Regions from separate parts of the Paenibacillus rhizovicinus genome, predicted to be linked through region 2. Evidence: a T-box and tRNA genes for the amino acid it is inferred to sense, from the RefSeq annotation. Region 2 holds a T-box; the other regions hold tRNA genes.
What was found. The T-box of region 2 lies ahead of leuS (leucine--tRNA ligase). A T-box ahead of a tRNA ligase gene usually reads a tRNA of that ligase, here a tRNA-Leu.
Positions count from the first base shown of each region.

Region 1: it has a tRNA-Leu gene. The T-box ahead of leuS (leucine--tRNA ligase) is inferred to sense a tRNA for this amino acid. The anticodon was not compared.
Region 3: it has a tRNA-Leu gene. The T-box ahead of leuS (leucine--tRNA ligase) is inferred to sense a tRNA for this amino acid. The anticodon was not compared.

Region 1 is NZ_CP048286.1:6,296,352-6,300,519, reverse strand. It holds gene GZH47_RS28130 (divergent polysaccharide deacetylase family protein) at 1-433, opposite strand, end outside; gene GZH47_RS28125 (exosporium protein C) at 701-1,117, opposite strand; tRNA gene GZH47_RS28120 (tRNA-Leu) at 1,300-1,386, opposite strand; tRNA gene GZH47_RS28115 (tRNA-Leu) at 1,553-1,639, opposite strand; gene srtB (class B sortase) at 1,750-2,544, opposite strand; gene GZH47_RS28105 (beta strand repeat-containing protein) at 2,638-4,168, opposite strand, start outside.
Region 2 is NZ_CP048286.1:1,337,083-1,341,250, forward strand. It holds gene leuS (leucine--tRNA ligase) at 1-2,260, opposite strand, end outside; T-box leader at 2,350-2,582, opposite strand; gene GZH47_RS06225 (class I SAM-dependent DNA methyltransferase) at 2,751-3,506, opposite strand; gene GZH47_RS06230 (CvfB family protein) at 3,519-4,168, opposite strand, start outside.
Region 3 is NZ_CP048286.1:6,288,382-6,292,549, reverse strand. It holds gene GZH47_RS28100 (hypothetical protein) at 1-120, opposite strand, end outside; partial or broken gene GZH47_RS34775 (methyl-accepting chemotaxis protein) at 206-350, opposite strand; gene GZH47_RS33905 (hypothetical protein) at 406-588, opposite strand; partial or broken gene GZH47_RS34710 (protoglobin domain-containing protein) at 734-1,054, opposite strand; gene GZH47_RS34705 (hypothetical protein) at 1,096-1,278, opposite strand; gene GZH47_RS28080 (hypothetical protein) at 1,754-2,008, opposite strand; tRNA gene GZH47_RS28075 (tRNA-Leu) at 2,236-2,322, opposite strand; gene GZH47_RS28070 (hypothetical protein) at 2,438-2,647, opposite strand; gene GZH47_RS28065 (hypothetical protein) at 2,734-3,054, opposite strand; gene GZH47_RS28060 (xanthine phosphoribosyltransferase) at 3,133-3,705, opposite strand; gene GZH47_RS28055 (hypothetical protein) at 3,890-4,168, shown strand, end outside.

The DNA of each region.
Region 1 (4,168 bases), 2.1 Mb from region 2:
AGAATAAGCCTCTTTCCTTCACGACGGTCAGGACGACCCGCATGACCCGTTCGTCGGCAGTTACTTTGGAGCCCATATGATTGTTCATGCCGACTGCGAAAGGAACGTCATCTATGGCGGCTTCCACCCGCTTGCGGATCTCCGCTTCGCTCATCGACGTCATTATGGCCCCGGGTCCGAGCCACTCTGGCTTGCCCCTGACCGGCTCCATCGGCATGTGCACGATCACATCGTTGCCGAGCTTGTGCGCAAGCTCCGCGTCCTGCTTCGTCGTCGGCATGAATGGCATGACCGCCGTCGTGAATTTCACGGGAAGCTGCATCATTTCCGGCGTGCCCGTCATGCCGTTGCCGAAGTCGTCGATGACGATGGCCACTTGGCGGTGGCCTTTCATTTCGGCTGCTTCTTTCCCTACTGCCTCAGCGTTGTTCATTTGTTCCGGAACATGGATGAGCGCCATGGCCAGCACAGCTGCTGCGACTGCGCACCTCACCGCAAACTTAGTTATCTTCTTCAATACATTCGCCTTCTTTCTAAACGCGTCAGACACATTGTTTGTGGAAAGTGGGAAAATTATGTATATCCGTTGAAACAGGTCATGACGAACCTGACGGCTATGGAGTTTCTTCCCTAACTATTCACAATGACAAAGGCCGGACCGCAATCGCGGTTCGGCCTTTCGTAAAAATTAAAAATCTAATTAAACCGCGTATACAGCCGCGCTTACGTTCATCGGTCCGATGATTTGCGCTTCTGTGCCTTCATCCAAGTTTTCACAATAGACAGAATAGCCATGCGCGCCGGCCGGTACATTGATGTCGATGACTTGGAACGTCACCAAACCGTAATGTTCATAATTAGTTTCCAGACCGTGTACGCCGTAATAGATTTCTTGCGTGTCGCGGAAAACGCGGAACAACACGCTTGGCGTGAATATTATGCCCTGCGCGCCGAAAGAAGCGATAAGCTGCACGCGGTTGTTATTCGCATACTGCGGCTGCACGTAGATGCCAAGCTCAGCCAAAATGGTTTTAGTAGGCGTCATAGGTACTGTTATGGCGACCTGATTCGTTGCGACTGCAGGGACGCTTACGTTATAATCGATTAAATGTGCCATTTATGAATCTTCAACCCCTTTCCTAACTAGATGCTTCCATTCTATGAAAATGGATGCAGTTGGTTTGGACGAGTATCCGATATTCTTGTCCTGCTGCGCAGCATATTTTCTATTCACCGTGAAACACGATGCATACCAACAGAAAAAGCCTTGCATCAGCAAGGCTTTCGAAGTTTTAAAGTTGGTGCGGTCAAGAGGACTCGAACCTCCACGTCATTGCTGACACTAGAACCTGAATCTAGCGCGTCTGCCAATTCCGCCATGACCGCACATCCGATAGATGACGCTTCCGAAATTCTTTAGAAGCGACATTTATTAAGATATCATGAATGACACGGCAAAGTCAACTATTTCTTCATATCGTTCCCAGACAACCTTCCGCCGTAAAAAACCAAAAAATAAACCCTTCATAAATGAAGGGTTACGCTTTAGGTGTGGTGCGGTCAAGAGGACTCGAACCTCCACGTCATTGCTGACACTAGAACCTGAATCTAGCGCGTCTGCCAATTCCGCCATGACCGCATACGATTGTTGCATTGCCGCCCTCATTGCAAGAAGCGACTTTTTGAATATAACATACTTTGAAATTGAATGTCAACTTAATTTCGAACCTGTATTCCATCTAAATGTAGCTAAGCCGCTGCATGAACTAGCTTCCCGAACAGTGCATACCTGGCATTCGTGTACTCGTAAGAACAAGTAACCAAGGCCACGATTCTAGCATCCGCCGCCACTGTCACATCTGAACGAAAAGTCGACGCTTCGGCCAGCGAATGGATATAGGCCGCATAATCGTCGTTATCGTCGAAGTCGCGCCGGAGGAACTCCTCTTTGCCGTCCGCGATGATGCCCGCGAACAACTCCAACGTATAACGGCCGCTCGGCGTCTCAACCTGCATCTGCTTGTGAGCATCGTAGTACTTCTGCTCCTTATACTTAAGCAGAGAGGCGAACATAGAACCATTATTCATGTGATGGCCGTAGATAATCGTCATTCGCCCGGAGAAGTCGCCAGGCGTCCGGTAATCGACGAACAGGCTGCCCATCCGATTCGCCTCGCCCGTGAACAGGTGCCCGAGATAGTAGGCATTATCTTGCCCTTGCACGACCGGGTAATCAATCGCCGTATTATCGGACTTTAACCAGGCCACCGTATCCGGATTCAAGTCCGAAAGCGCGGCGAAATCAACTGCGCCCTCAGCCGGTTCCCCGCCATTAACAGCTTCTTCTTGGCCGGAAGCCGGCAACGACGCTGGAGCAGACATCTGCTTCGGCGTCTTGTTGTACGCTCGGATCTGATCGTAGGCCGTATCGCCCTGTGTATATTCCCGATCGGCGGACAGAAACATGTATGCCGAGCAGACGATGCCGACGATGCATAGGCCTGTGAGCAGGAGCAAATTCCGCTGCACTCTGCTACGCTTCATGCCGTTCCCCCTCTCCGCGACGAGGACCTGCTGCGGTGTCGGTTATCCGCTAAACAGGCCCTCCAGTCGAAGTTATTTATTGAACTCTACTTGTTAGTAACGCTTCCTGCCGATTCTTCTACGCGAGATAACATTCGCGACAATTAATGCAGCAAGCGCCGCTCCGAAGAAAATCAACCCGAATTGACCTATCTGCCTGTCGTTGCGGTCACCGGTCTTCGGCGTGCCGTCCTTGCCCGTTTGGACCTTGTGGTCCGTCTTGCCGCCGCTGCCGGTTGCGATAGTCCTACCGCCAGTCGAGCCATCCGTCGATTTGTCACCGGCACCGCCGGAGCTGCCCCCATTACCGCTCCCCGGTTGTTGGCCTCCTCCATCACTTTTCCCGCCCGTGTTATCCTTGCTGCCGTTGTCCTTCCCGCCGTCTTCGCCGCCCTTGTCATCCTGATTGCCGTTGTCCTTCCCGCCGTCCTCGCCGCTCATGTTATCTTTGCTGCCGTTGTCTTTCCCGCCGTCCTCGCCGCCCGTGTTATCCTTACTGCCGCCGTCCTCGCCGCCCGGTGTCGGCTGCTCAGGCTTCTTCGCCTCATAGACGTTCACGAAGGCCGCGCTCTGGGTTCCGGTCGAGTTGAAGACGCCGGATGCCCCAGTGTCTGTCGTCGTATATCCCTCCGCGGAATAATCCGCTTCGACGACTGTATAACTTGTTCCCAGCGGCAGGCCTGCAATCGTGATCGCCTCTCCATGTGCGAGCGCCACGGTGCCGCCGCTCCGAATCGTCCCGCTGCCGCCGCTGCCCGAATATGCGTACGTGCCCGGAGCGCCGTTCAGATCAACCGTGAAGCTGAATTTCTTCGTCAGATCGGCGTCCGGTCCGGACACCGTCTTGCTGATCGTCAGATGGCCCTCGTCTGCCGAGTACCACACGTTCTTCGTGTTGACGAAGGTGGCGGTTTGCTCCTGCGCGCCTACGATTGCTCCGCTTTCGCCCGTCTTAGTCGTGGCGTATCCGTCCGCAGCGTAGCTGGCTTCCACGACCTTATACGTTGTGCCTCTAGGCAGACCTGCTATCGTAATGCTCTGACCATCAGCGAGAGGGAACGTATCGCCGCTCGCAATCGTGCCATTCGCCGCGCCGCCTGCGCCGGTGTAATTGAATACGCCAGCTGCGCTCAAGTTCACCGTGAAATCGAACGTCCTTGCTTTATCGCCCGCGTTGCCCTTTACAGACTTTCCAATCTTCAGGCTGCCGAACCAGTCGTCTCTAGCGTTTACGAACTGGGCGGATTGGAAGTCGTCCGTCACGATCGTCCCCGTGTCGCCCGTCTTGGTCGTTGCATAACCGGTAGCAGCATAGTCATCTTCTGCTACGGTATACGTGGTGCCAGCAGGCAGACCTGCTATCGTAATGCTCTGTCCGCCCGCGAGGGATATCTTATCGCCGCTTGTAATCGTGCCGTTCCCCGCGCCGCCTGTACCGGTGTAGTTGTATACCCCAGCCGTGTTTAAGGTGATGGTAAAATCGAATGTTTGTGACTGATCGCCGTCATTGCCCGTTACCGTCTTGCTGATGATCAAATTGCCGGGCTTGTCCTTGGTGTTCAAGAAAGCCGCGGTTTGCGTCTCA
Region 2 (4,168 bases):
TCTCGACTTCTTGATCGACCGTCCAAGCTTCCTCGTAAGCCGGCCATGCTGCATAAGACAAGGCGTCGGTGCGGCCCAGCTTCGACCACAATTCCTCGGCGATATGCGGCGCCAGCGGCGACAGCATTTGCACGAACTGCTCCACGGCTTCGCGCGGCAGCGAATCCGCTTTGTACGCGTCGTTCACGAAGATCATCAATTGGCTGATCGCCGTGTTGAAACGCAGGTTCTCGTAATCGTCCGTTACTTTCTTCACGGTGCGGTGCCATGTGCGCTTGAACGCATCCGCGGCGTCGCCGCCGATTTTCTCGCTCAGCTCGCCGTTGTCGCCGATGAACAAGCGCCATACGCGGCTAAGGAAACGGTACATGCCTTCTACGCCGTTCGTATTCCAAGGCTTCGTTGCCTCCAGCGGGCCCATGAACATTTCGTACATGCGCAGCGTATCCGCGCCGTACTCGTTCACGATATCGTCCGGATTAATGACGTTGCCGCGGGATTTACTCATCTTCTCATTGTTCGTGCCGAGAATCATGCCTTGGTTGACCAGCTTGTGGAACGGCTCTTTCGTATCGACTACGCCGATATCGTAGAGCACCTTGTGCCAGAAACGCGCATAGAGCAAGTGAAGCACCGCATGCTCGGCGCCGCCGATATAGAGATCGACCGGAAGCCATTCGGCCTGCTTTTCTTTGGAGCAGAGCTCTTCGGCGTTATGCGGATCGATGAAGCGCAGGTAATACCAGCAGCTTCCTGCCCATTGCGGCATCGTGTTCGTCTCGCGGCGCGCGCGCATGCCTGTTTCGGGATCGACCGTCTCGACCCATTCCGTCACGTTGGCCAGCGGAGATTCGCCTGTGCCAGACGGCTTGATCTGTTCGACGTCCGGCAGCAGAAGCGGCAATTGATCGTCCGGAACCGGCTTCATCGTGCCGTCTTCCAAGTGAAGAATCGGGATCGGCTCGCCCCAATAGCGCTGACGGCTGAACAGCCAGTCGCGGAGACGATACGTTACTTTGCCTTGGCCTTTACCCTCTGCTTCCAGCCATTCAATCGCCTTCGCGATCGCTTCTTCCGTGCCGAGGCCGTCCAAGAAGCCCGAATTCACATGCGGTCCTTCGCCGGCGAACGCCGCTTCGCTCACGTTACCGCCCTGCACGACCTCGAGGATCGGCAGATCGAACTGCTTCGCGAACTCCCAGTCGCGCTCGTCATGGCCGGGAACCGCCATAATGGCGCCCGTCCCGTAGCCCGCAAGCACATAATCGGCAATCCAGATCGGCACGCGTACGCCGTTGATCGGATTGATCGCATAAGCGCCCGTGAATACGCCCGATTTGTCTTTGTTCAGGTCCGTACGCTCCAGATCGCTCTTGCGCGCAGCCGTCTCCTGATAGTCTTTCACCGCTGCTTGTTGTTCCGCCGTCGTAATCGCAGCCACCAGCTCATGCTCAGGCGCAAGCACGCAGTACGTAGCGCCGAACAGCGTATCCGGACGAGTCGTGAAGACGACGAGCGATGCATCGTGACCGTCGATCGCGAACGTCACTTCCGCGCCCGTGGATTTACCGATCCAGTTGCGCTGCATGTCCTTGATGCTCTCCGTCCAGTCGAGCTCTTCCAAGTCCTCGAGCAGGCGCTCTGCGTATTCCGTAATCCGAAGCACCCATTGGCGCATCGGTTTGCGGATGACCGGGTGATTGCCTCGTTCACTGAGGCCGTTAATAACCTCTTCGTTCGCCAATACCGTGCCAAGCGCCGGACACCAGTTGACCGGTACTTCCGCTACGTAAGCAAGCCCTTTATTGAACAGCTGGATGAAAATCCACTGCGTCCATTTGTAGTAATCCGGGTCCGTCGTGCTGAATTCGCGGTCCCAGTCGTACGAGAAGCCGAGCGATTTGATCTGGCGGCGGAAGTTGTTGATGTTCTTGACCGTAATCTCCCGCGGATGCTCGCCTGTATCGAGCGCATGCTGTTCCGCCGGCAATCCGAACGCATCCCAGCCCATCGGGTGAAGGACGTTGTAGCCGCGCATTCTTTTGTAACGCGAGACGATATCCGTCGCCGTGTAGCCTTCCGGATGTCCGACGTGAAGCCCTGCTCCGGACGGATACGGGAACATGTCGAGCGCGTAAAATTTCGGTTTGCCCGCGTCCTCCGTCGTCTTAAACGATTTGTTCTCATCCCAATGCTTCTGCCATTTCGGCTCGATAACGAGCGGGTTATAACCCTGCTGTTCCTGACGTTCCTGTGTCATAATCGATTTACCTCCCTGTTCTCTACCCTGTGCAAGCATGCCTGCATGCCGCAGAATGCAATAAAAAACCTCCCGCCCCCAGCGAAATCGCTAGGGACGAGAGGATTACGCTCCCGTGGTACCACCCTAGTTAACGGACGGTATTCTTTACCGCCGCTCACTCTATACCCTTAACGCGGGCGAAACGGCATGCTTCCCGAATCGGAGATTCGATCGCATGCGGCTCCAAGGCGAGTTCGCTTCACGTTGGTCCGGCTTCCACCACCCGCCGGCTCTCTAGTCCTAACGCTCCAAAGCTACTGCTCCTCTTCAACGCCATCTTTTCAATAGATAATTCGATTATATGGAACGTGTCGCGTCATGTCAAGGTTTGTAACGCCTACTGACCCTATAATACAACAAGCCGCCAAGCGGCGCTTGACGGCCATGCCTATGTCTGTCTGTTCATAACGTCTATGGATAGCTCCTATTCAAGCTGACAATTCAACCGTCACTTCACGGCGGCAAAAAACAACCGCTCCGTGTCGTTATCCGGCGATTCCAGCTTGAAGTCTCCGAATGCGTCCACCTTCGAGAAGCCGGTCGCCAGCAGGGCTTCCTTAATCCATTCCGCGTCATACGCGCGCTGAACATGCACTTCCTCGATACGCGCGAACGTTCCTCCGCGACCCCCGGAAGCTTCGGCGAAAATCGTCAACCGATGCTCGATTTCCATCCGCTCCTCATCCAGCTCGCTCGTCCAGATATACGCGACATCCGGCTCGTCCAGCACGAAAGGCTGCTCCTCCGCATAACGCTGCAGCGTTTGCGGCGCATGGACGTCGAACAGAAAGACGCCGCCCGGCTTCAACCCGGCGAATGTCGCCTGAAACGCGGCCAACACATCGTCTTCCTCGGTCAGATAGTTGATGCAGTCGCAGAACGAAATCACGCTGTCGGCAGGCTCGCCGATCTCCCATTCCGTCATATCCTGCTCCAGCCATGTCACCGTTCCGCCGATGACCGCATCGCCCTGCTTGCCGCGCCCGATCGTCAGCATATCGGATGAAAGGTCGATCCCGTATACCGTATAGCCCGCGCGAGCGAGCGGAATCGATACGCTGCCCGTGCCGCAGCCGAGATCGACGACGGTCGACGGTTTTCCGTACCGCTTCCAACAGGCCTCCGCGAATGCAAGCCATTCCCCATAAGGCATGTCCGCCATCAAGCGGTCATATACGGTTGCAAACTGCGTGTATGCTTCCATCACGCCGCCTCCTTACTCCGAAACGCCCGGTTTCGATGCCGGTGCCGGTTCAGCCGATGCCGCAGCGCCCTGCTCCGTCAGCTTCGTCCAGCTGCCTTCCTGCGTCACAAGCCCGTCGCGCATCAATTTACCCAGGGCACGCTTGAACGCGCCTTTGCTGATGCCGAACTTTTGCTTGATGATCTCGGCCTGCGTCTCGTCGGAGTACGGCATTCCGCCATTCGGACGTTCTTTCATAAACGCCAGAATCCGGTCGGAATCCTCCAAACGGCCGACTTCCTTGCGCTGGTTCATCGACAGGTTCACGCGTCCGTCCTCGCGGACGAACGTCACGCGCGCCTTCACGCGCTCGCCAAGCCGCAGCAGCCGCGTCCGCTCCTCCGCAGGAATGAAGCCGTATGCGCCGAAACCGAGCACGCCGCCGTCGATCATGACGAACGAGCCGATTTTGAGCGTCTTCGTGACCCAGCCTTCGACCCAAGTGTTGTGCCAGGAGCTCGGTGCGTTGAACGCAACCTCTGCCAGTTCTTCCTCGAACGCGACCTTCGCGACCAGACGGCCGATCTTGTCGTGGGCGAGGATAACATGCACCTCGTCGCCGCGTTTCGGACGCAGCTCCTTCAGCTCCGGCTGCTCCGACAACGGAAGCAGCAGCTGCCTGC
Region 3 (4,168 bases), 2.1 Mb from region 2:
CGAGACGATAAGCTGCCGCATTCCGGCTAATGAACCCTCCACGTCGCGCAGGCTGCTGTTCATCGAGTGTACGATTCGCTCGAACGCGGCTTCCGTTGCCTTCGCCTCGGATTTGCTCAACTCGATAATCCTGTTCGCCTGATGGATTTCGTCGGCAACCTTGGCGGCAAAATCGCTCGTTCCCCGATATATGCTTTGATCTGATCGACCGATTGTTTCGTTTGATCCGACAGCTTGCGCACTTCGTCGGAGACCACCGCGAAGCCTTTGCCGTACTCGCCCGCCCGGGCCGCTTCGATCGCCGAATTCAGCGCCAGCAAATTCGTCTGGCTAGCAATCTCCTGCACAATGTTGACGACGCGACCGATCTGAGTGACCGACGAAGTGAGTTGCACGACCAGCGCGTCAGCCGTCGCCGAGCGTTGATAGATTGCCGATATTCTCCTCCAACGCGGTCAATTGGTATTGCCCTTCTGCGGCGAGCGACTGCGTCTCGCGGGACGCCTCGGCGCTGCGTTCGACGGAACGGTTCACATCGTCCGCTGCCGCGATCGAATTTTGCACCGAAGCGCTCGTCTGCTCGGACATAGCCGCCATCTCTTCGCTGACCGTGGTTAATTTTCCGCTTTAATTCCTCTTGGACCTGTTCGTACTGCAGTTGCCGCTGCCGGACGTTTTCCTTCTCGTACGCCTCCAGCACGATTTGCTGCTCGAAATTGAGAATTTTCGTAATCGCCTTGCTGATGCGCAGGCTTTCCTCGCGGTCTTCGACGTTACGGTTTACGATGAGCATCAGCGTGTTCTGCAAGTTCTGGAACGCACCCATGTACCATTTCGGTTCGAGTCCGATCCGGCTATGCTCATCGGCGACGCGCATCCTCTTTTGCAGGTATTCCTCGTCAATTCGCCCGCTGGACATCTCGATCAGATGCGACTTCAGCGTTTGCCTCAGCCGTTCGACCGTACTGTTGCTTGTAATGATCGCTTGAAGCGATTCTATCCCTGTTATCGTTTGGTAAAAACCGTCCACGATTTCTTCGATATACTGGCGCACGAGCGGCTGAACAGACTGTATAAGCCGCACTTCGTCCAACGTCAGGATCGATCATCACATTGTTTCAGAATGACCGGGTCTTGGATGTCGATAGATGCCGGAACTGTCGACTGGTGCCCACTTCGCCAGCTTTCATCGATCTTGTGGTGTTTTTCCCCAGCGAAGCGCTGCAAAACGGGAATGAAAAACTTCCTTTTTATATTTGGTGGTTTGTTCTGGGTCATTCTCGGGTCACTCCCTCTCTCAAATCATGCATTTCTTCCGAAAATAGTGCTCATCCATTGCTCAATCAACTTCTAAAAATGAGCTTCTCATAACGATTTCTCCATAATCATGAATAATATATGATTAAAATGAGAGTGATCAATCGAGAGATTGTTAACACGGTGTGCAGTTCTATTAAACACTTGATGAACTTGGAAGGCCGACTCGGATACGATTCTTTCATCGTTCCATTCACACTTGTTTCCGAACCCCCTCTGGCCAATCGCTCTAAATCTTATGGATGCCATTCCGTTTGCGGATAACTACAGCTGACCCATTCCAACCATGACGAAATGCAAAAAAAGTCTTTCGCCTCCAACTAACAGAGACGAAAGACTTTGAGGACTTACGCAATACATGAATATCAGCGGTCTGCTATTTCGCGTAACGGGCATTTCCAAAGGCGAGTGAAGTTATAAATAATAACCTGTACGCTTAACCTTGTAAATCATTCGGAATTCCATCCGTCAGCTTTTGGACGTTGTGGAGTTCCATTTTAATAAGATCAATATCGTCTAGAATCTGGTCCGATAATTCGGTAATTTCATTATGTTGCTGATGCTGTACATGGAGATCATCCGTATTCACATTCGACTTTTCCGCATATAATTCTTCAAACTTCAGAATAAGCTGTTTACATTCAAAAATAATGTCATGTAGAGATTCTTTCGAGCCTTTTTGATTAGTCATAGCCATCTCCTGTTTCTCTAAGTTTAGGCGGTACGCCCCCAAAACGATATCTCCATTATCATGTACATTGTATTATTAATACGAATAGGTTCAACCTAGAGATTATTAACACGGTGTATAGTTTTATTTAAACCACTTGATGTAAGTGCATTTTCCGATTATTCTCAAATAAAAAAAGCTCCTGAACCGTCAAAAGGACCGATTCAAGAGCTGATTAATTATTAAGTTGGTGCGGTCGAGAGGACTCGAACCTCCACGGCTGTTACACCACTAGAACCTGAATCTAGCGCGTCTGCCAATTCCGCCACGACCGCATCTGGCAGATCGACTGCGACAGCGTCGCAATCACGTTTCTTATAATATCATCCGAGTTCATCGAAGTCAAGGAACGCGATAATGTTCTAATTTTCTAACAATATAACGGCTCTGTTATACTTCGCTGCGCGGTGCTGTTACAGGCTCATACACATAGCTGCGGCTTAACTTAACGACCTTGCGGTTCCGCTTGCGAATGACGACGCTCTCCGCATCCCAGGCAACGACAATGCCGAGCACATCATTGATTTCAATGTTGTCGCGAACGACCCGCACGGGCGTCCCTTCGATCCGATAGCGGTCCAATTGTTCTTCCGTGATCATACGCGTCCTCCGATGCTTCGCCGATGGTTAAAAGAACCTCAATGCCGCGGCAAGCGCAGGCACTGAGGTTCCCCTTCATTTCCGATTTAGCTGACATGTTCCTTGGAATCGTTCGTTTCGTACCATTCGTCCAGCACGCGGGATGACATGACCCGGCTCGTAACGTATTCCGCCTGTTTCTCCGTGAAGCTTTCTTTCCAGTCGATTTCAAGCTCTTCCGAGAGCTTCACGATCGTGAGCAGCTCCGACCATGCGACGTACCGTTTGTACCAGAAAAATTGGGGATGCTCGATCATATAAGGATACAAATCGTCGAACTCCGTATGCTTGCAGTCGAGCGCACGTTCAAAGTGGTTTTTCGCGTCCGACAACTTGGTTAATAAATACTCAGCTGATAGATTAGCCATGTTTTCTGCCTCCCCCATCTGTACTTATGAACATTATAAGTCAAAACGCGAATCTCGGAAAGATGTTGATTGTGGAACCTATTGTTCGAATCGGATTTTGCCGCCTTCGAGCGACGCGATCTTCGCAAGCGATTCGACCCGGATGCCCTGCTCGCGGATCGTCCGCGCGCCGGCTTGGAATGATTTCTCCACGACGATGCCGAGACCTGCAAGCTTCGCGCCGGAACGCTCGATGATCTTGATCAAGCCTCTGGCAGCGTCTCCGTTAGCAATAATATCGTCAATGAACAGCACCGTATCGTCCGGCGACAAGAATTGACGGGATACCATGATGTCCGTTACGATGCCCTTGGTAAACGACGGGACGCGTTCGGAGTATGAATCCGGATCGGCGATCAGCGTTTTCTTGCGGCGGGCGAATACGAGCGGCACGTTCAGCGCCATTGCGGCCGTGAAAGCGACCGGGATGCCGGAAGACTCGACGGTTATAACTTTCGTGATGGGCGTCTCGGCGTACAGGCGCGCGAATTCCTTGCCCATCTCCAGCGTTAACTGCGGATCGACCTGATGATTCAGCAGTGCGTCCAGCTTCAGGACGTCTTGATTAATTATCGAAGCTTCGCGCAGAATGCGTTCTTTTAACAGTTCCACTCGCGTTCCCTCCACCAAAATCTTTTCCGTTAAAGGTACCATATGGATAGGGATGCATGCAACTGAAGGCATGAATTGTATGCTCTCAACTGATTTATTTGCAACTTTCTTCCAAATCAAACGTCTACATAGTACAACGGCTTGAACGACTCTATCCCGCTTCATCTTAAGGAGGTATCGTGCCATGAAACCCAACTATACCAAGCACGCCGTCCATACGGCAGCCGTCGCCTTGTTAGTCCTCTCCGTAACGGGCTGCCAGCTGAGCGTTGCAGGCGTGTCCCATCCCGCGCAGGACGACGATGTCGTCGACGTGCAGCAAGCCTATTCGGGCCAAGAATCGGACAGCCCTCAGAAAACGTACAACACGAAGGACAAAGGCGACGTCATCGCCGTGAAAGACCCGCTCGAAGACGACGGCTCCGCGACCGATCCGGATGCGACGACGGAATCCTCTACGGGG